Regions from separate parts of the Bacillus sp. GW823-FHT06B01 genome, predicted to be linked through region 1. Evidence: riboswitches for the same ligand, from Rfam matches in the RefSeq annotation. Region 1 holds a riboswitch; the other holds the start of a gene.
The links. Region 1 has a riboswitch for magnesium ahead of mgtA (magnesium-translocating P-type ATPase). Riboswitches for the same ligand answer to the same signal wherever they lie in the genome.
Positions count from the first base shown of each region.

Region 2: linked by a shared signal. The riboswitch ahead of AC1Q8N_RS17275 (P-type ATPase actuator domain-containing protein) and the one ahead of mgtA (magnesium-translocating P-type ATPase) in region 1 are both predicted to bind magnesium.

Region 1 is NZ_JBXAHR010000002.1:680,848-696,350, reverse strand. It holds gene sdaAA (L-serine ammonia-lyase, iron-sulfur-dependent, subunit alpha) at 1-181, opposite strand, end outside; gene sdaAB (L-serine ammonia-lyase, iron-sulfur-dependent subunit beta) at 200-859, opposite strand; gene AC1Q8N_RS10705 (hypothetical protein) at 904-1,050, opposite strand; gene rnz (ribonuclease Z) at 1,603-2,526, opposite strand; gene AC1Q8N_RS10695 (DUF3932 family protein) at 2,716-2,967, shown strand; M-box (ykoK) riboswitch at 3,138-3,305, shown strand; gene mgtA (magnesium-translocating P-type ATPase) at 3,634-6,339, shown strand; gene AC1Q8N_RS10685 (MgtC/SapB family protein) at 6,451-7,152, shown strand; gene AC1Q8N_RS10680 (DNA polymerase IV) at 7,194-8,432, opposite strand; gene AC1Q8N_RS10675 (hypothetical protein) at 8,577-8,777, shown strand; gene AC1Q8N_RS10670 (tripeptidase T) at 8,822-9,940, opposite strand; gene AC1Q8N_RS10665 (GNAT family N-acetyltransferase) at 10,068-10,613, opposite strand; gene prli42 (stressosome-associated protein Prli42) at 10,804-10,896, shown strand; gene AC1Q8N_RS10655 (DUF3894 domain-containing protein) at 10,974-11,213, opposite strand; partial or broken gene AC1Q8N_RS10650 (L,D-transpeptidase) at 11,346-11,904, opposite strand; gene AC1Q8N_RS10645 (aromatic acid exporter family protein) at 11,921-12,889, opposite strand; gene AC1Q8N_RS10640 (amino acid ABC transporter ATP-binding protein) at 12,990-13,712, opposite strand; gene AC1Q8N_RS10635 (amino acid ABC transporter permease) at 13,705-14,364, opposite strand; gene AC1Q8N_RS10630 (transporter substrate-binding domain-containing protein) at 14,401-15,180, opposite strand; gene AC1Q8N_RS10625 (BrxA/BrxB family bacilliredoxin) at 15,433-15,503, opposite strand, start outside.
Region 2 is NZ_JBXAHR010000003.1:773,600-779,119, forward strand. It holds gene AC1Q8N_RS17265 (glutathionylspermidine synthase family protein) at 1-236, shown strand, start outside; gene AC1Q8N_RS17270 (DUF350 domain-containing protein) at 233-619, shown strand; M-box (ykoK) riboswitch at 714-879, shown strand; gene AC1Q8N_RS17275 (P-type ATPase actuator domain-containing protein) at 1,223-1,948, shown strand; gene AC1Q8N_RS17280 (5'-3' exonuclease) at 2,079-2,945, shown strand; gene AC1Q8N_RS17285 (FbpB family small basic protein) at 3,306-3,446, shown strand; gene AC1Q8N_RS17290 (DUF7507 domain-containing protein) at 3,513-5,520, opposite strand, start outside.

The DNA.
Region 1 (15,503 bases):
TCACTCCGCGAATACCACGTTCTACTGCTTGCTCCATCACGACTAAGTTCTTTTCCATACCAGCAATTACTTCTTCACGTGAAATACTTCTTGTTTTCATTTCACATTGAATCATAATTTCTGCGATTTTTACATTTTGTTCTTTAGCTTGCGCCACTAGTTCCGCTGCGTTCCGAAACATGGTGTGTCCCCCCTGCAATTATTCCATAATAGTTACTTGACAAATATTTTGTTGCGCGTTTATTTCTTCAATCACTTCATCTGCTAATAATTCATCTGTTTCGATAACCATAAGCGCTCTTCTTCCTTTTTCTTTACGAGAAACACTCATTGTACTAATGTTAATTTCATGTTTCGCAAGGATTGAAGCTACTGCTGCAATAGCACCGAAGCGATCGTTATTTACAATAAGCAGTGCTGGACTCGTGCCTGTTAATTGAAGATCGAATCCGTTTAATTCTACAACTTCAATTTTACCGCCACCAATTGAGCAAGCAACAACTTCAATTTCTTCTTCACCTTTATACAAACGAATTCTCGCTGTATTTGGGTGAGGTGCATTTGCATCTTCTTCAATAAATTCTACTTCGATTTTGCGCTCTTTTGCTATGTCTAGCGCTTCTGGAATACGTAAGTCATCTGTTTCAAACCCTAATATCCCACCTATTAACGCTACATCTGTACCATGCCCACGATACGTCTTTGCAAATGATCCATATAATGAAATACTTACTCTTTCTGGTTCATGACGAAACAGCTGGCGAGCAACTTGCCCCATTCTTGCTGCGCCTGCTGTATGTGAACTTGATGGACCAATCATAACTGGACCAATAATATCAAATACTGAGCGATACTTCATCATAACTCCCCCTAAACCTCTATGAAAAAAATTTTACTATTCTATTAAGCTACCGAATCGGTTGCTTTTCCAGTTGTACGACGAATTTGTTCCGCTATACGAATTGGATAGTTTTTGAATAACAGTGAAACAATATATCCTGAAATAATACCAATTATCATAATAAATAAGAAACTTAGCATTACCTTCATTTACTAATCATATAAGCTAATCCACAATAAAGTCTTGTAGCAATCCAAAGTTTAACACAGAACCCCTTACAAGCATAGCATAAACAAGTGAAACGCCCATTGCTTTCATATCTTTTAGTGCTTTAAAGCTAAAAAATGAAAAAAGACTTAGTACAAATAATAGTAATATCTTTCCTATTATAAATTCCATGTTGCTCTCTCACGATTTAGTCAACTTCACTTATTACGACAAATGGCTAAAATGCATGTAGCCTACAATAAATTTTGATCTGCCCTCATTATAGCTCGTTTTTAATAAAACGCTTACTTTTAATGAATTTTAAAAGTTCTGAATAACGATCTGTTTTTGCTATTTGTACCACTCTTATGTCATCTGACTTATATAACAGTTTTTCTAAACAATCGGTATTATGCATTTTCATCCTATTTCTTCACATCATTAAAACTTTCTGTTCCATCCAATATAAACATAAAATGATAACAGTTTTATTTTAAATTTTTTTTAGAAATAAAAAAATGGCAACCTTTCGTCACCATTTTTTCACACCATTATTATCTTTCTACCGGAAAAATTTTCAAGTCCGTAGCTATTTCTGTATTAGAAAATAGCTCTCTTGCCTCTTTCCATAATTCCTTATATGTATCCCCTTGATAACGAGAACTAATATGAGTCAATATTAATCGTTTTGCATTTGCCTGAAGTGCAATACTCGCAGCTTGCTTAGATGTGGAATGAAAATAATCATACGCTTGTTGTTCATCTTCTGCTGCAAAAGTTGCTTCATGAACAAGTACGTCAGCGTCTTGTGCCAGCTCTCTACTCGCTTCACAATATCTTGTATCGCCTAAGATGGTAATAATTCTTCCCTTTTGAGGTGGACCAATAAAGTCTTTTCCATTTAATATCGTACCATTTTCTAATTCAACTACTTCTCCATCTTTTAAACGTTTAAAGAGCGGGCCCGGTTTCACACCCATCTCCAGCAATTTATCGACTAAAAGAGCACCTTGTATATCTTTCTCTACAATACGATACCCAAAACATTCAATACCGTGTGACAATCTTTTCGTTTCCACGTGAAATTCATTATCTTCAAATACAGTACCTTCTTCTGTTATCTCCACAATTTCAAGTGGATATTTTACATGTGTCGTACTTACTGATAATGCCACTTCAATAAATTGTTTAATTCCTTTTGGTCCATACACTGTTAAAGGTGTAGTCCCTCCTTGAAATGAACGGCTTCCTAATAAACCAGGCAAGCCAAAAATATGATCACCATGTAAATGCGTAATAAATATTTTTTCAATGCGGCGTGGGCGTACTGATGTATGTAATATTTGATGTTGCGTCGCCTCGCCACAATCAAATAACCAAGTCTGTCCTCGTTCTTCTAACAATTGCAAAGCAATTGCCGAAACGTTCCTTCCTTTCGAAGGAACACCTGCACCAGTTCCTAAAAATACAAATTCCACTTTCTTTCCTCCAGCTCTTTATATAATCTACCTTTCATCTTACGGAATGTTATTTCAAATGGCAAATCGAATTTACATAACCAATCATCTAGACAACTATATATCACGAACGTTATACTCAAAAAACTTAGTAATCGTTCGTGTTTTATGTTAAAATGATTATACTACATTTTAAGGGAGCGTTTTATTATGAAAGAAGCATTTCGTTTACAAACTGATTTTTCATCTTCATTTGATCGCTGGGTAAGTTCTTTCGTGTCTGATCACCCAGCACAATTAGAATGGACGACTTTGAAAGAATTAATCCATGAATATACAACAACACATACAAATGATTCATTACCAACATATATTTCTTCAGCTTTAACATATTACGCACAACGCGTTTCAACAACAAACAGTTCAGAAATTGTTATTTTTGAAAATACTACAATCTCATAATCTGTAATAAAAAGCACTGTAATCAGTGCTTTTTATTTATTTCCCCACCTTATTTCAAAAAAAACTCCTCTTATTTCCTACTATATAGCCATCATAAACCTATTTGATTTTTCAAAAAAAAGATATTGACACTATAAATTTACAGTGCTAACATTCAAATTGTAATTGAATATGGTCTCTGTTAGGTGAGGCTCCTGTATAGAGAAACGCTGCTGCCCAAAAATGTCGAGAGACGCCAATGGGTCAACAGGAAAGGTCGGAATGAAGGCCTTTCTTAACGTAGCTGGTTTCAGTACCTATGCTATACAGTGCTAAAACTCAACGAGGGAGAGGTGCATCTATTTTTGTCATGCACAAAAACTGTTTTTATCTATGTTTATTAACAGTCTTTGTTGTGGACTCTTTTAACTGCGAATTCAGACCTTTACTCGTTTTGAGTAAAGGTCTTTTTATATATGCACCTTACTATGAAACAAACATAGCATATTCAGAAACTACTAAATTGTACGGAGGTGAGGAACAGTTGGCAATTGATGATTCGGCCCAGATACCCATATGTTTTACGTTAATATTTCATCATGTAGGTAGGAAAGAAGCTGTTCCTCCTAATTTTAAATAGTCGAGTAACAGATTGTTTCCTCCTTCATGAAAAAGGAGGAACTACCGATGTTAAATTTACAAAGACAAGAAACAAAACATTCATACGATCAAGATCGTATGAAAACAAATAATGAATTATTGGTGGAAGTCGCAACACAAGATGCAAACAAGGCGTTACAACTTTTAGAAACAACAAAAGATGGACTCTCTAAACAAGAAGCGGCTCTTAGACTTACTTTATATGGCCCGAATGAAATAGCTCATAATAAAACATCACCGTGGTACATTCAATTTCTACTGGCATTTAAAAATCCGTTTATTTTTGTTTTATTAGCTCTCGGCGCACTCTCTTTTTTCACAGATGACATACAAGGAACCCTTGTCGTATCTGTAATGGTAATGCTAAGTGCAACGATTCGTTTTTTACAAGAATTTCGTTCTCAAAAAGCTGCGAATCAGTTAAAAGCTATGGTTCGAACAACGGCGAGCGTCTTTAGAATAGATGGATTTGTACACGAAACAAAAAAAGTAACAAATTTAAAGCAAAATTATACAATGGAAATTCCAATTGAAGAACTTGTACCTGGCGATATTATTTCACTTTCAGCCGGTGATATCGTTCCGGCTGATGTGCGTATTCTATCAGCTAAAGATTTATTTGTGAATCAGTCTTCTTTAACTGGGGAAGCACTGCCTGTGGAAAAGTACGAAAACTGCTATCATACAGAGAATAAACATATCTTACCGAAAAACATGAAAAAAAATTACAATCCACTCGATATGGAAAACCTTTGTTTTATGGGTACAAATATTGTAAGTGGTAGTGCAAAAGCTGTTGTCATCTCCACAAGTACCGATACGTATTTCGGCTCTTTAGCAAAAAGGGTTATCGGCAAACGAGTAGAAACAAGCTTTGATAAAGGTGTAAACAAAGTAAGCTGGCTCTTAATTACATTCATGCTTATTATGGCGCCTATCGTTCTTCTCATTAATGGATTCACAAAAGGGGATTGGCAAGAGGCTTTCTTCTTCGCTATCGCAATTGCTGTTGGTCTCACACCTGAAATGTTACCAATGATTGTAACTGCTAATTTAGCAAAAGGTGCCGTTAACATGTCTAAACAAAAAGTAATTGTAAAACAACTGAATTCTATTCAAAACTTAGGTGCTATGAACATTCTTTGTACCGATAAAACAGGAACTTTAACAGAAGATAAAGTTGTACTTGTCCGCCATTTAGATCCTAACGGTAATACATGTAATCGTGTATTACACTTTGCCTATTTAAATAGCTTCTATCAAACAGGATTGAAAAATTTAATAGATAAAGCCGTTATGAAGCATACAGAAGAAAACCAGAAGTTTAATCCATCCATTTTTCAAAAACTAGATGAAATTCCATTTGATTTTGCTCGCCGGCGTATGTCTGTCATCGTGAAAGATATTTCAGGTGAACATACAATGGTTTGTAAAGGAGCAGTAGAAGAAATTTTATCTATTTGTAACTACACTGAAGTAGATGGAAAAGTTGTTTCTCTTACCGATGACATGCGTTCAAATGTAAAACAACTAAGTGAGACATTAAATAGTGAAGGTATGCGTGTTATTGCTGTAGCTTATAAAAAAGATAGACCAATAAATGATACAGAGTACGCGGTACAAGATGAAAATGATATGATTCTCGCTGGATATATTGGCTTTTTAGATCCACCGAAACCATCTGCAGCTACTGCCATTCAAGCATTGCAGAAACATGGTGTACAAGTAAAAATTTTAACTGGCGATAACGAAATCGTGACAAGAAAAGTTTGCAAAGAAGTTGGATTAAATATCGGTGAGCCTGTCCTTGGTTACGAAATCGATTCTTTACCTGATAAAGCATTAGCAAAATTAGCCGAAGAAACAACTGTATTTGCTAAACTAAATCCAATGCAAAAATCTCGCATTATACGAGTATTACAAGGAAACGGACACACTGTAGGTTATATGGGAGATGGCATTAACGATGCCGTAGCGTTACGTGAAGCTGATGTTGGCATATGTGTTGATACTGCTACTGATATTGCAAAAGAGTCTTCCGACATTATTTTACTCGAAAAAAGTTTAACAATATTAGAAGCAGGCATTTTAGAAGGACGTACTACATTCGGAAATATTTTAAAATATATTAAAATGACAGCTAGCTCTAACTTCGGAAATGTATTTAGTGTATTAGTAGCAAGTGCTTTCATCCCCTTCTTGCCGATGCTTGCCATTCACCTTTTAATTCAAAACTTACTTTATGATATTTCACAACTGTCTATCCCATGGGACAAAATGGATAAAGAGTTTTTAGACAAACCAAGAAAATGGGATACTGCCAACTTACGAAACTTCATTATTTGCATCGGTCCCATTAGTTCCATATTTGATATTATCACATACGTAGTCATGTGGAACGTCTTCGGTGCAAATACAGCTAGCGAACAATCATTATTCCAATCTGGTTGGTTTGTCGTTGGATTGCTAACACAAACTTTAATTGTTCACATGATAAGAACACAGAAGATTCCGTTCATTCAAAGTACTGCATCAATACCGGTTCTTTTATTAACCGCTTGTATTATGGCAATCGGAATTTATATTCCATTCTCGCCACTTGGAGCAGCCGTTGGATTACAAGCATTACCACTTAGCTACTTCCCTTGGTTAATAGGAATACTATTAGGCTATGCTTTCTTAACACAGTTCCTAAAAAAAGTTTATATTAAAAAGTTTCATAGCTGGTTATAAAGTGAAGCTTTCATCAGCCCGCAAATAGTGGGATAAAAATGAGAATGAGCAGGTACTCCCCACGCATTCTCAAAAATATAACATGGACTTATATGTATGGAGGTGACCATGATGGTATGGTATGACATTGTATTAAGATTATTTATCGCAATTATTGTAGGTGCTTGCATCGGAATGGAACGGCAATGGAGACACAGGATGGCTGGATTACGGACAAATGCTCTCGTATCACTTGGTGCCTGTATATTTGTTTTATTATCCGTCATGCTTGATCACGATGCTAGCCCCTCACGTATTGCTGCTCAAGTCGTTAGTGGGATTGGTTTTTTAGGAGGCGGCGTTATAATCCGCGATGGTTTTAGTATTAGAGGGCTTAATACAGCAGCTACTCTATGGTGCGCAGCTGCTGTTGGTACTCTTACAGGTGCTGGTTTCCTCGTTGCAGCTATATTAGGTGCAGCCGGCGTTTTACTAGCAAATATACTACTTCGCCCAATCGCTCTCTTTATGAATCAGAAATCAAAAGAAGAATCACCTGAACAAACGAATTACTTACTTTCTCTTACTTGTTCAGAGGAACATGAATCCCATATTCGTTTTTTACTTATGCACATGGTAAGTTCTGAAGGCATCGGTTTAAAAGAATTGTATAGCGAAGACGTAGATTCTAATCAAAAAGTGTGTATACAAGCTACATTACATTGCAGTACAAATGCAGCAGTCCTAATTGAAAAAGTAGTAGGTAGAATGCTATTAGAATCTGATGTTACTGCAGCTGGTTGGAAAACTTCATTAGATTTAGAGGTAAGTTAAAAATGAAAGGTGTCATGATATTTACAGCTTCATGACACCTTCTACATAAACTTATTTTCTAACTTTTGCTGAAAAGACTTTTCTTGCTTACGTAATAATTGACTACCTCGTTGTAAAATCGGCATTCCATACTTATCATTAATTTGATCGATGACAGCAAGTAGCGGCTCTTCTTTCGCATCTTCTTCAAATGAAAACAAATCTAATTGTTTCACCGATTCTGTCTTCCACTCTATTTCAGTAGCTGTAACACCTAGTAAACGAACGGAATCACCGTCCCAATGTTGCTTCCATAAACGAGATGCTGCCTGAAAAATATCTCGTTCTTCCCAAATCGCATTTTTCAATTGCTTACTCCGCGTTACTGTCCGCCTATCATGATATTTAATCATAATTTGAATATTATAGCTGACAAGCGTTCGCTTTTGTAATCTTTTACTCACTGATTTTGATAGCCGTTCTAACATATCAAGTAATTCTTTCTCTTCATCCATATCCTTTGAAAAAGTCATCGAATTACCGACACTTTTATGTTGTCCCATTTGACTCGGATCAACTTCCCTATCATCCATACCTTTTGCCCGCTGTTGTAAATCAACGCCATGCTTTCCAATTTTAGCGCGAATGATATGTTCGTTTCCTTTTGCTAACTGCTCAATTGTTTGTATATGAATATCATTTAATTTTTCAGCTGTTTTTTCTCCAATTCCATGCATTGCTTCAACTGGAAGTGGCCAAATCATTTCTGGAATATCTCGTTTTCGAAGCACCGTAATACCGAGAGGCTTTTTCATATCAGAAGCTGTTTTTGCTAGGAAAAGGTTAGGAGCAATTCCGATGCTACACGGAAGCTGTAACTCTGTTAATAACGCCTGCTGAATCATCTTTGCTATTTCAAGAGGTGAACCGAGTGCGTAGCAATCTGTAATATCTAAATACCCCTCATCTATAGAGACTGGTTGTATTTTTTCCGTAAAACGGGAAAGAATTTGAAACATTTGAAATGAAGCTTCACGATATAATGTAAAATTAGGACGCATTACAACTAATTGCGGGCATAACCTTTTTGCTTCCCAAAGAGGCATCGTTGTACGTATTCCATAGTCTCTTGCCTCATAACTACATGTTATAATAATTCCTTTTCTTTCTTTTTCATTTCCAGCAACTGCTAACGGCTTCCCTTGTAATGATGGGTCATGAGCAATTTCAACAGATGCGAAAAAACAATTCATATCTACATGCAAAATAACACGACCATTTTTCGGATACATTTCTCGCACAGTACTCACTCCCTAATCAGAACGTTCGTTCTTTCATTATATCAAATTTTGCATAATAGTTATAATAATTGCTTGTTCTTTTCCTTTCATACATTTGATATAATTTACATAAAATGTATAAAATCACAAAAAGGGATGATTATGATGAAATCAACTAATAAACTCAACTATACGTTCCTTGTGATTATATTAATCATAGCCATTAATTATTTACTGCTTCCTATTTTTAATATTAATACGTTTGGGTTCTTCCCTCGCCTAGTACATATAGCAACAACTTATATATTGCCATGGATTTTCTTATATTGGCTGATCCGCCTTGTAAAAGCAATCGAATCCAAATAAAAAGCGTGTAAATCAATTGTGATTTACACGCTTTTTCTATTCCATTACTTCGCTACTTCTTCAATAATTGCTATAACTAATTCTGCTGTTTTCGCTAATTCTTCAACAGGAATCTTTTCGTTTGTTGTATGAATTTCTTCATAACCAACCGCTAAGTTAACTGTTGGAATACCGTGTCCTGCAATTACGTTTGCATCACTTCCGCCACCACTTTGGTGAAGAGAAGGTGTACGACCAATGTTTTCAGCTGCACGTTTTGCAACTTCTACAACGTGATCGCCCTCAGCAAATTTAAATCCTGGGTACATAACGTTTACTTCAACGTCTGCATGACCACCCATTTCTTTTGCAGTTGTTTCAAATGCTTCTTTCATTTTTGCAACTTGTGCTTCCATTTTTTCATTGATTAAAGAACGCGCTTCTGCAAAGATTTGTACATGATCGCAAACGATATTTGTTTGTGTACCACCTTCAAAACGTCCAATATTTGCAGTTGTTTCAGAATCAATACGACCAAGTGGCATCTTCGCAATTGCTTTCGCTGCGATAGTAATTGCAGATACACCTTTTTCTGGTGCTACACCAGCATGAGCTGTTTTCCCACGAATAATTGCATTCACTTTCGCTTGTGTTGGAGCTGCAACAACGATTTCACCAACTTTTCCATCGCTATCTAATGCGTAACCGTATTTCGCTGTAATGCGCTCACGATCTAATGCTTTTGCACCAACAAGACCAGATTCTTCTCCAACTGTAATAATAAATTCAATTTTACCATGAGGGATGTTTTTCTCTTTTAAAACACGAATTGCTTCGAACATTGATGCTAATCCAGCTTTATCATCCGCACCTAAAATCGTAGTACCATCTGATACGATATATCCATCTTTAATAGAAGGCTTAATTCCATTACCAGGAACTACTGTATCCATATGAGAAGTAAAGTAAATTGTATCAACACCATCTTTTGTTGCTGGTAAAGTACAAATTAAATTACCTGCACCATGCCCAGTAACAGCCATTGTGTCATCTTCAAATACTTCTACACCTAAATCTGTAAACTTCTTTGTTAATACTTTACAAATTTCTGCTTCAAATTTCGTTTCAGAATCTACTTGTACTAATTCCATAAATTCATTTACTAAACGTTCTTGATTAATCATAAGACTGCGCCTCCTGCACTACCATTATGTATGTAACACTATTAATTATAACAGAATTTCGCAAAAGTTTCGAAATACAAGACAAAAAACAGACGGTTTATATGTCTAGATAACCATCTGCTTTCTATTACTCATTTAACAATACCCAGCGCATATGATCTTCCCATACTCCATTAACCATTAACATTTTCCTAGACACGCCCTCATATTGAAAGCCTATCTTCGTCACTACTTGTATAGATGCTAAATTTCGTGGCATAATCGGTGCTTCTATACGATGTAACTGAAATTCTTCAAAAGCAACTTGAATCGCTTTTCTAAGCGCTTCTGTCGTATAACCTTTGTTTAACTCTGCCTTATCTAATTTATAGCCGAGTACACAAGATTGATAAATTCCGCGAACAATTAAATTAAATGAAATACATCCAATTATTTTCGTATCATCACCCTTTTTAAAAATCCAAAGCCTGATGATTTTACCTTCTGCAAACTCTTTTCTATCCTTTTGTAACTTTTTCTTCTGATAATCTAACGTAAAAAAATCATCCGGTCTATACTCTTCCCAAGCTTTTAAAAATTCACGATTTCTGTCGTAATATTGAAGAACTTTTTCAGCATACGACTCATCAATTTCCCTTAAATGTAAACGATTTGTTTCATATATTTTCATCATCGTATCTCCATTCTTCAGCTTGCATAACAAAAAACTTATACTCTATCATTAATTATATATTCTCTACATACATACAAATTTCCTGTTATACTTTACACGCACTTCTCGAATTTTGTCACTTCTCTCCCCTTGTCCACAATATCATTTCTCGTTACAATGATATTGTACTGATTTGCAAGGAGGTTTAACGATGCATAAAAAAGCTCAAAAAGTTATGATTTATGTAATGCTAATTTCTATGCTTGTAACAACATTACTTGCTGGCGCAAGTATGTTTTGGTAAAAAGGACGATGTGTTCGTCCTTTTTTTACTTTTTACACATAACACAATAAAATAAACCATCTCGATATCGAGATGGTTTATTTTATATAAAGCACAATCGCTACAATACTAAAGGAGAATGACATTACAAGTGCTGTTATAAAACTTGTATATTGTTTCTGCTGAAATGCTCCAATAACAAAAGTAAGATTGAGTAATGCCATACATACAATTGCTACAAGATAAGAACATATATTAAAAGTTGCCAATATGAATGTAATAACAAATAGAAATCCCATAAAAAATTGCATATACGAAATTTTTGGATTCAAGTACATATGAGCAACCCCTTTATCTAATTTTTATCCTGATCGGTGAGGGCTGATAATCCGCAGGTAAAAAACATCCCACTGATTAAAGTTTCACTTTATCTTTCTATACTCTCATTAACTCATGGTTATGTACACATGTCAAGACAACTTATTGCATATGAAAAAGCCAACCTTTGTTGGCTTTTTCATATGCAATGGCTCCTTTTTCTTTTGCCAATTGCTGAAATGATTTTTTCGACTTCACAATCCATACTTTCGTTCCAATTGGAATGCGATCAAATAAATACTCCACATCGTTTTTCTTCATTCGTATACATCCTTGTGAAATATACTTTCCAATTGAACTAGGTTGGTTTGTTCCATGTATTCCATATTTACTTCCATCAGTTCCTCTTGCATTAAATCCAATCCACCTTGACCCAAGTGGATTTTTCGGTGACCCACCTGGAATATCCTTCGCAATATAATACGGATCCTTCGCTTTCATTACAACATCAAAAGTTCCCTCTGGAGTTAATTCATTTGTTTTCCCTGTCGCGACTGGAAAAACCTTCTGAATCTTCCCATCGTCAATATAAGCTAGTTTATTCGTCGCTTTATTTACAATAATGAAAGGATCTCCGGCACGTGGATTATCACCAAGAGGCCAAATAGGCGATAAAGAAAGACATAATATGAAAGAGAGAAGATACGGCATAGATAATTCCTACCTTCTATATAAGTTCTTTTATATTATCCTTTCCCTTAAAGCGACTTTTAATGAGTAAATATTGTTCCATTTCGTATACAAGTTGAACAAGTTTCGCACGTATCTCAAATTCTTCACGTGTAACGGGCAATGGCATATCTCTAAATAATTCTCTCATTTCTTGAAGCTGTCTTAAAGAAATAACCCCGGTACTCTGAGGGCTAATAGCATTACTAATGTTTTCAACCACATCCGCAATCATGTCAGCTTGTTCATATGTCCACGATAAAGAAGCTGCTAACGGAATCATTCGCTCTAAAATTTCGAATTGTTGCATACGCATATTAAAATAACGATAGTAATAGTCATCTTCTCGCATAAATGCATTCTCAAGTTTCTTAAACGATAAATCTCTAGCTTCATTTAGCATATTTTCAGTTTCAATAAGTTCTGCCCCGCTCCAGCTACTTTCTCTGTTTCGTAAATACACGACCATTTCAAACAAAATTGTTTTAAAGTTACTTTCTATTGTATCCTGATACTCTTTTAGCTTATTTTCACTACTTGGCATATACATATTCACTAATAAAGCCACGCTAATTCCTATCGTTAATATCGCAATTTCATTCCCAACAATAAGCCATGTAATTTGTTTCAATGAATATAGATGCATCACAATAACTGAACTCGTGACAATACCTTCTTGAATTTTGAGCATAACTGCAGTCGGAATAAATGTAAGTAATAATATACTAATTGCAAGTGGTGTATATCCAATTGTTTCAAAAATACAAAACGCGAATACCATTGATAATACACAAGCTAAAAAACGATGTAGCGATACTTGAAGTGATTTACGTTTCGTATTTTGTACACATAATATAACTAAAATGCCCGCTGAACTATAAAATTCTAATCCTAATAACTGCGCAATAAAAACGGCTACGCCTGTCCCTATTGCTGTTTTTACTGTACGGTATCCAATTTTGAACATATCATTGCTCCTATATGTATAAACGTATTTACAGCTAGTATAAAAAAAGGATGACACAATGTCATCCTTTTCTACTTATTATTCACGTAACTTTTACAGATTACAATATTTTTTGTAAAAATTGTTGCGCACGTTCACTTTTCGGTGCTGCAAAAAATTCTGCTGGCACACTATCTTCTACAAGCTTTCCACCATCTAAAAAGAGAACACGATCTGCTACTTCTTTTGCAAATCCCATTTCATGTGTAACAATCGCCATTGTCATTCCTGTCGTAACTAATGATTTCATAACTTCTAACACTTCTTTTACCATCTCTGGATCTAGTGCTGATGTTGGTTCATCAAATAACATAACTTCTGGTTCCATCGCTAACGCTCTCGCAATTGCTACACGTTGCTTTTGTCCTCCCGAAAGACGATTCGGATACGTATCTTTTTTATCTAATAAACCGACCTTTTCTAAAAGTTTCTCGGCTTTCTTGTCAGCTTCTTGTTTCGTTACTCCTTTTACATTGATAGGAGCATACGTAATATTTTCTAATACAGTCATATGAGGAAATAGGTGAAAATGCTGAAATACCATTCCAACATTTTCACGAACGTGCATAATATTCGTTTTCGGATTCGTTACTTCTTCCGTTCCAATCCAAATGTGACCATTTGTCGGTGCTTCTAGCACATTCATACAACGTAAAAATGTTGATTTCCCTGATCCAGACGGTCCAATAATTGCTACTACTTCCCCTTTTTCAATCGTTGTTGTAATCCCTTTTAATACTTCATTTTTTCCAAATGATTTATGAAGGTTTTCAATTTTAATCACTTTTCTTCATTCTCCCTTCAATTGCCTTCCCGACTAATGTAAGAATAATGACTAGCATATAATAAATAAGTCCAACAAAAAGTAATGGTTCAAGATATTTAAACGTCTCACCGCCTACAATGTAAGCACGGCGCATTAAATCGGTCGCTCCTATTACTGTTACTACAGCCGATTCTTTCGTAAGTGTCGCAAACTCGTTTACAAGTGCCGGTAATATATTTTTTAAAGCTTGAGGAAAAATGATATTTCGCATCATTTTTCCGTATGGAATTCCTAATGCCATCGCCGCTTCTGTTTGTCCTTTATCAACCGCTTGAATGCCGGCACGGATTACTTCTGACATGTATGCACCTGAATTCAAACTAAATGCTAGTACAGCCGCCAAGAATGCTGGTATTTCATAACCAATTATTTGCGGGACACCGAAATAAATAATCATTAATTGCAATACAAGTGGTGTACCACGGAAAATTGATGTATAAAAATCTGCCGCTATATTTAATGCTCGTATTCTAGCAATTTTGCAAAGCGCTAATAACGTTCCTAAAATAAACCCAACTAACGCTGATACTGCTACAATTTTTAAAGTAACTTCTAGCCCTTTTAGTATATATGGTATCGAAGGCGTAATCGCCGAAAAATCTAAGTTCATTCTTTTCATTCCCCTCACAGAAAAGTGAAAGGCAGCTTATTTTTCGCTGCCAAACCATTTCTTCACTAATTTATCCATTTCTCCATTTTCTTGCATTTTTTTAATTACTTTATTAAATTCTGCTGTTTTATCACTATTTTTCGGAAGGGCAATTGCTGCTCCTACTTCTTCTGGTGCTTCTTTAATTTCAATTCCTTGTAATTCTTTCATTTTTTCTAAATAATTTTTAGCAACTGTGTCTTCTATAATTGCAGCGTCAAAACGACCAGCTTTAATTTCTTGTACGATTTCTGGTATACGGTCACGTCCCTCAACTTTGAAATCTACTTGTTTTTTAAATTCTGCTGCTTTCTCTTCTTGGATAGATCCTGTTTGTACCCCTACTTTTTTCCCTTTTAAATCCTCTACAGATTGAATATTAGAATCCTTTTTAGAAACGACCATGTTTTTCGCAACAAAATATATATCTGTGAAATCAACATTATTTTTACGCTCTGCCGTTGGCGTCATACCTGCCATTACGAAATCAACTTTTCCTGAGCTAAGGGATGCTAATAAACCACCAAAATCCATATCTTTCACTTTCACTTCATAACCAAGTTCTTTTCCGATATATTTAGCAACATCAACATCAAAGCCGATAATTTCATCACTTTTTGAAGCTTCTACGTATTCATATGGTTTATAATCTGCTGAAGTCCCCATAACCAGTACTTTCTTATTTTTTCCAGTAGCCTTTTCTTCCCCATTACTACAAGCACTGAACATACTTACAATTAAAATAAGTGCAAACGATATTGATAATAACTTCTTCATCTTTCTTCCCCCTAATAATGTATATTTAAAAGTTTAATAGAATATTTATTCGATGTTTGTATTGTATCAGCACTTTAATTTTTATGCAATATATAAAATAAAAATAAATAAAATTTCAATACAAACAACGTTTGTTATGTATAAAATATTGCATAAAACAACATAACTATGCATATCCCATAAATTTTAATACTAAATAAAAAAAGGCGGTACATCCACTTCATTGTGGACGTACCGCCTTTTCGCTTATATTTATAGTTCTTCACAATTCTCTTCGAAATAAGATTGTAGTTTTGCAATAACTTGCATTGGTTCATGACCTT
Region 2 (5,520 bases), on a different contig from region 1:
TGATTCAAAATGCACACCAAACGTATAAAGCGTCACTGCCGATATTTCAAAAGTATACAGAACTTCCAGTCGTATCTTTGGAAACAGAGAAAGGGATGGAGAAACTGTCGTATGTGTTTGGTTCGTTTCTAATTGCTGGAAAAGCGAGTAGTATCGGTATTCGCGCTGGGGAAAAAATTACGGGGAATGAATCGTACTATTTACCGGTAGGTATAAAAAAGGAGGAAAGTATATGATTAATTTTTTATTATATTTAGCAGTAACACTGGGCCTTTTATGCATTGGTCTGTTCCTCATGGAAGTGACAACGAAAGTAAAAGAATTTAAGTTAATGGCCCAAGGGAATAAGGCGGTAAGCTATGTACTTGGAGGACGATTACTTGGATTAGCTATTGTTTTATATTCGACAGCAGCTAATTCCATTTCACTTCTTGATATGGTTTCGTGGGGAGCCGTTGGGATTTTGGCTCAAATTATCGTCTTTTATTTAGCTGAGTGGCTTACACCACGCTTTAATATAAACAAAAGTCTTGAAGAAGATAATCAAGCAGTCGGTCTGTTTCTTATGTTTTTATCGCTTTCCATTGGGATTGTAATTGCTGGTTGTATAACTTATTAAAACCTTTACGTTAGTTCGCCATACTTTTCGAAAAAATTGTAGGCTACTGTTGACATCTATTTTAAATAAGAGTAACATTTTCTATGTAATAAAAATAAGTCTCTGTTAGGTGAGGCTCCTGTATAGAGAAATGCTACTGCCCAAAAATGTCGAGAGACGCCAATGGGTCAACAGGAATGATCGAATTAAGGTTTTTCTTAACGTAGCTGGTAATGTACCTATGCTATACAGTGCTAAAACTCGGCGAGGGAGAGGTCCGTAGATTTCTAATTGTTTAGGAATCGTTTATTTGTGTATGCCATGACCTTTACTCTTTTCGGAGTAAGGGTCTTTTTGTTACAAATCTATGAGTAACTTCATAGTATAAACTATAAAATTAAACGAGGAGGTGAGGAGCATGTCAAATTCTGACTCGGTTCCGTTACCCATATACTTCAAATCAAAAATATATGATGTAGGCAGGAAACGACTTGTTCCTCCCTCTATATTTATCATAATGTAGCGTTTATATGCATGTTTAAGCGCTAAACACTGTTACGGTAAAAGTGGATAAATTGAGAAACAAAGCGTTTCTTCCTATGTTGTACAGGAGGAGACGATAATATGTTATATGCAAACAAAACTGTGGGTAACACGTCATATAAATTAAGTAAAAAATCAACGAAAGAACAAACAATGCTTCAAAAAAATAAAGATTTATTAATTGAAATCGCAACGAGAGATGTAAAATCTGTATTTGCGTATTTTAAAACAACAAGAGACGGATTATCTATGAAAGAGGCACAAAAACGCATTCAAGTATACGGCCGAAACGAATTAATTTCAAAAAGAGCGCGTATTGCGGAAGTAATGATGAAGCTAAGTGGAATGATTCCAGGTTTTTCAAAACAACATGTGCGTGATGGATTACAATGTGAGAAAATTACTGTGTCTCGAGTAGAATGTTCTAGTGTAACAGGTTTAAACGGTAAATTAAAAATGATGAATGTGCCAGTACAAGAGCTTGTTCCTGGGGATATGATTTTTCTTTCAGAAGGTGATACAGTACCAGCAGATGTACGTATCATTTACGCGAATGATTTATTAGTAAATGAATCCGTGCTAACAGGAAAAGATGCAAGTATTGAGAAATTTGAAAGTTGCTATCACCTTGAGCGTAAACGATTTATTCCTTTAAAACGAATGAAAGACTATAATCCACTTGAACTTGAAAACGTATGTTTCAAAGGGACTCATATTGTTGGCGGAAATGCAAAGGCTGTAGTTGTTTCGACTGGGAAAAATACGTATACAGGAATTCTTCATACTTGTTGTAGTAGAACGTCTTAATGTGTAAATGATGCTAAATATACAAAAACAATGTATAATAGACAAAGTTGAAAAAACGTAGAATGGTAATCTATTTATATAACCTTACGTGATGACGTGGGGTTATTATTTTTTTGGTAGGAGAGGGATTATGAAAAAAGTATTATTAGTTGATGGTATGGCACTATTATTTCGTGCTTTTTACGCAACAAGTGTCTACGGACAATTTATGAAACGACAAGATGGTACCCCTACAAATGGGATTCATGGTTATATGAAACATTTATTAACAGCTATGCAAGCAATTGAACCGACACATATCGTAACATGCTGGGATATGGGTAGTACGACATTTAGAACAGAATCGTTCTCGAATTATAAAGCGAATCGTGTAGCGCCCCCTGAAGAATTAATTCCGCAATTTGATTTAGTTCAAGAAATGACTGCGAAATTGTCTATTCCAGTTATCGGTATGAAAGGGTATGAAGCGGATGATTGTATCGGCACGCTTGCAAAACAATACTGTAATGAAGCGGAAGTGTATATTTTAACAGGTGATACGGATTTACTTCAGCTTGTTGATAAGAACGTTACAGTAATGCTCTTGCGCAAAGGAATCGGAAATTACGAATATTACACACCAGAGAAAATCATGGAAGAAAAAGGCGTAGAGCCGTGGCAAATCGTGCATGCGAAAGCATTCATGGGAGATACGAGCGATAATTACCCAGGTGTAAAAGGTATCGGGGAAAAAACAGCGTATAAATTGATTCAAGAGCACGGAACAGTAGCAACTGTACTAGAAAATGTAGCATCATTAACGAAAGCGCAGCGCACAAAGATTGAAAGTGATTTAGAGAACTTAAATATTTCATTACAATTGGCACAAATTCATTGTGAAGTTCCAATTTCATGTTTACTAGAAGAAGGATTACACACAATGGATGAAGAAAAACTTAGATTCGTTTGTGAAGAAATGAATTGGGGAAGACCTGAAATATTAATCAATATGCTATAAATAGTTTTGAAAGAGGGGTGTTATAAAAGTCAAAGTTTGACTTATATAACACCCCTCTTTTTGTTTTTACGAACAGTATCGTAGTAAATAAAATTATATCGAACTCAATTTTAAATATATAAATGTTTCGACAAAATATATTGATAGAAGTTGATGACAATAGCAACTTTTATAATGAAATGAAGCAATTTCAAAATGGTTTTAGGATGATCACATTTTTGTATGTTCACAAAGTTGTCAGAAAATAAATGGAATTTTCATATGAAGTTCAAATGGAATTCACAACAATCAATTATTATAAGGGCACACAGATAATTCCTTATCTTTTATATAGACCATCCCCCAAGGAGGACAATGAAAATGAGAAAAAAAGTGAGAAAATCTTTTAAACAATTATTAATTGAAAATAAACAATCACTATTAGATAATAAAGAAAATATGAAAGAAATTGAAGAGAGAATTGAGAAACGACATGTAGCATATAGTGCTGCTAGCAATTGATAATTTTGCTTATGAAAAAAGCTTGTAGTTTGGATACTATCCAAACTACAAGCTTTTTCTTTTTTATTACTTCCACCAAATCCAAGCCCAAAAGTAATTTCGTATATTTCGAGGAGTAACGCGTATAAAACGTTCACCGTTAAAGAAGCAACTTAAATTTGGAAGTGTTTCATCTGGATTTTCTGAAATAAAAGCGACGATGTTTTCGTTGCTTGTAACAGTTACTGTAATTGGTGGATCGGTAGGTGAGACCTGAAGTTGTAACGAAATATTCGCCGTGTTTTTGAATTCATTATTAACAGGTGGACTTATCACTTGTACTGTGAATAATACGATAATTGTTTCGTTTGGTTCCAAATTAGTAGCGACTAGGAAACCGATATTCGGATTCGCTAGTGGAGAGCGTTCGCTGTTAATAAAGACAGTACCGTTCATAAATTGTAAACCTGCTGGAATGGTATCTTGTAATGAAACATTTGAAAGTGAAATATCAGAAGTATTCGTAATACGCATCGTATAATCAAAATATTGGTTTAAATAAGCTGAGCTGACGGAAGCATCTTTCACTACTGTTGCAGTTATAAATTGAACTGGTATACGAACGATATTTGAATTGTCAATGAAAGTAATAATTGGGTCCTGTGGTGTCAATTGGAAGGCGGCTGTGACGGAAGCAGAATTGATAATTGTGCTGTTTGAAGGGATAGACGTGACGAGAACTTTAAATGTTATCGTTGCTACTCCATCTGCAGGTAGGGCGCCGATATTAATACCAGTGTCTGGACGAACATTTGGTACCGGAGTACCGTTAATTGTTACGCTGTTTTCTATAAATGTTGTACCAATTGGAATGGTATCTAAAATAGAAGTACTTATCGTAGGAATCGGAGAATGGTTCAATACCTCTAATGTGAATGTAATCATATCACCTATAACGGCAATAGATGTGTCGGCTGTTTTGTTAATACGAACCATAGGATCAACTACTGTTGTTGTAACGACATTTGTTTGCTTTGTAATTGTAATAGGTGGTTCATTCGGGTCAATGGTAACAGTATAGGAAACAGAAGCATCGTTATTAATTGCTGGTTGAAGGGTTGTAGGAGATATTGTTACTTGGAAAGTAATGATAGTAGATTCATTAGGAGTAAGGCTTCCTAATGTAATACCGTTTTCAGGATTTTCATTAGGCTGATTGATTCCGTTAATCGTAACGCTGCCTGTAACGAAGGTTGTATCTACTGGTGCGGTGTCTATGGCAATAATATCTTCAATCGTTACATTACCACTATTCGTAATCGTAATTGTATACGTTACAGTTTGACTAGGTAAAGCATTCGTAGCATTAACAGACTTTATGGCAACGACATTATCATTTTGGACAGTTGTTGTGACGGTATTTGTTGTAGTCGTGTTTGTAACAGGTAAATTATTTGGATTGACTATATAGTTAAAAGTAGTAATGGCTTGGTTCGTCAATTCATTTGGTGTTGGGATAGAAGTCACGGTTACTTGGAATGAAGCGACAGCGTTTCCGCCGACAGTTATAGTATCAATTGGTATACCACTTACTGGATTAACTTCCGGAAGGGCTTCTCCGTTTACAATGACGCTATTTTCTATAAATGTAGTACCTTGAGGAATCATATCTTGAATGGTTACATTATTCGCTGCAACATTACCAGTTTGATTGAGTGTAATCGTATAAGTTAACGTGTCACCGACTGTTGCAAATGCAAGGTCAACAGCTTTATTACTATTTAAATTTGCGTGATGAATTTCTGTTACGGCAGCTGATGAAATGATAGTTTCGGTAATAGGCGGCTGGTTTGGTATGGTGTATTGGTATTCGATTGTACTCGTGTTAGAGATTGGATTTGTTTGCGGAATCGAAGTAACCCGTACTTGGAATAGAACAGTTGCTGTCGTATTAGGCGGAATGTTATCAATTCGTATCCCGTTAAGTGGATTGTCACTTGGACGGGCGTTTCCATTCACAATAACACTATTATCTATAAAGCTCGTATTCGCCGGAATAATATCTGTAACGATAATGTTTTCAACTTGTATATTC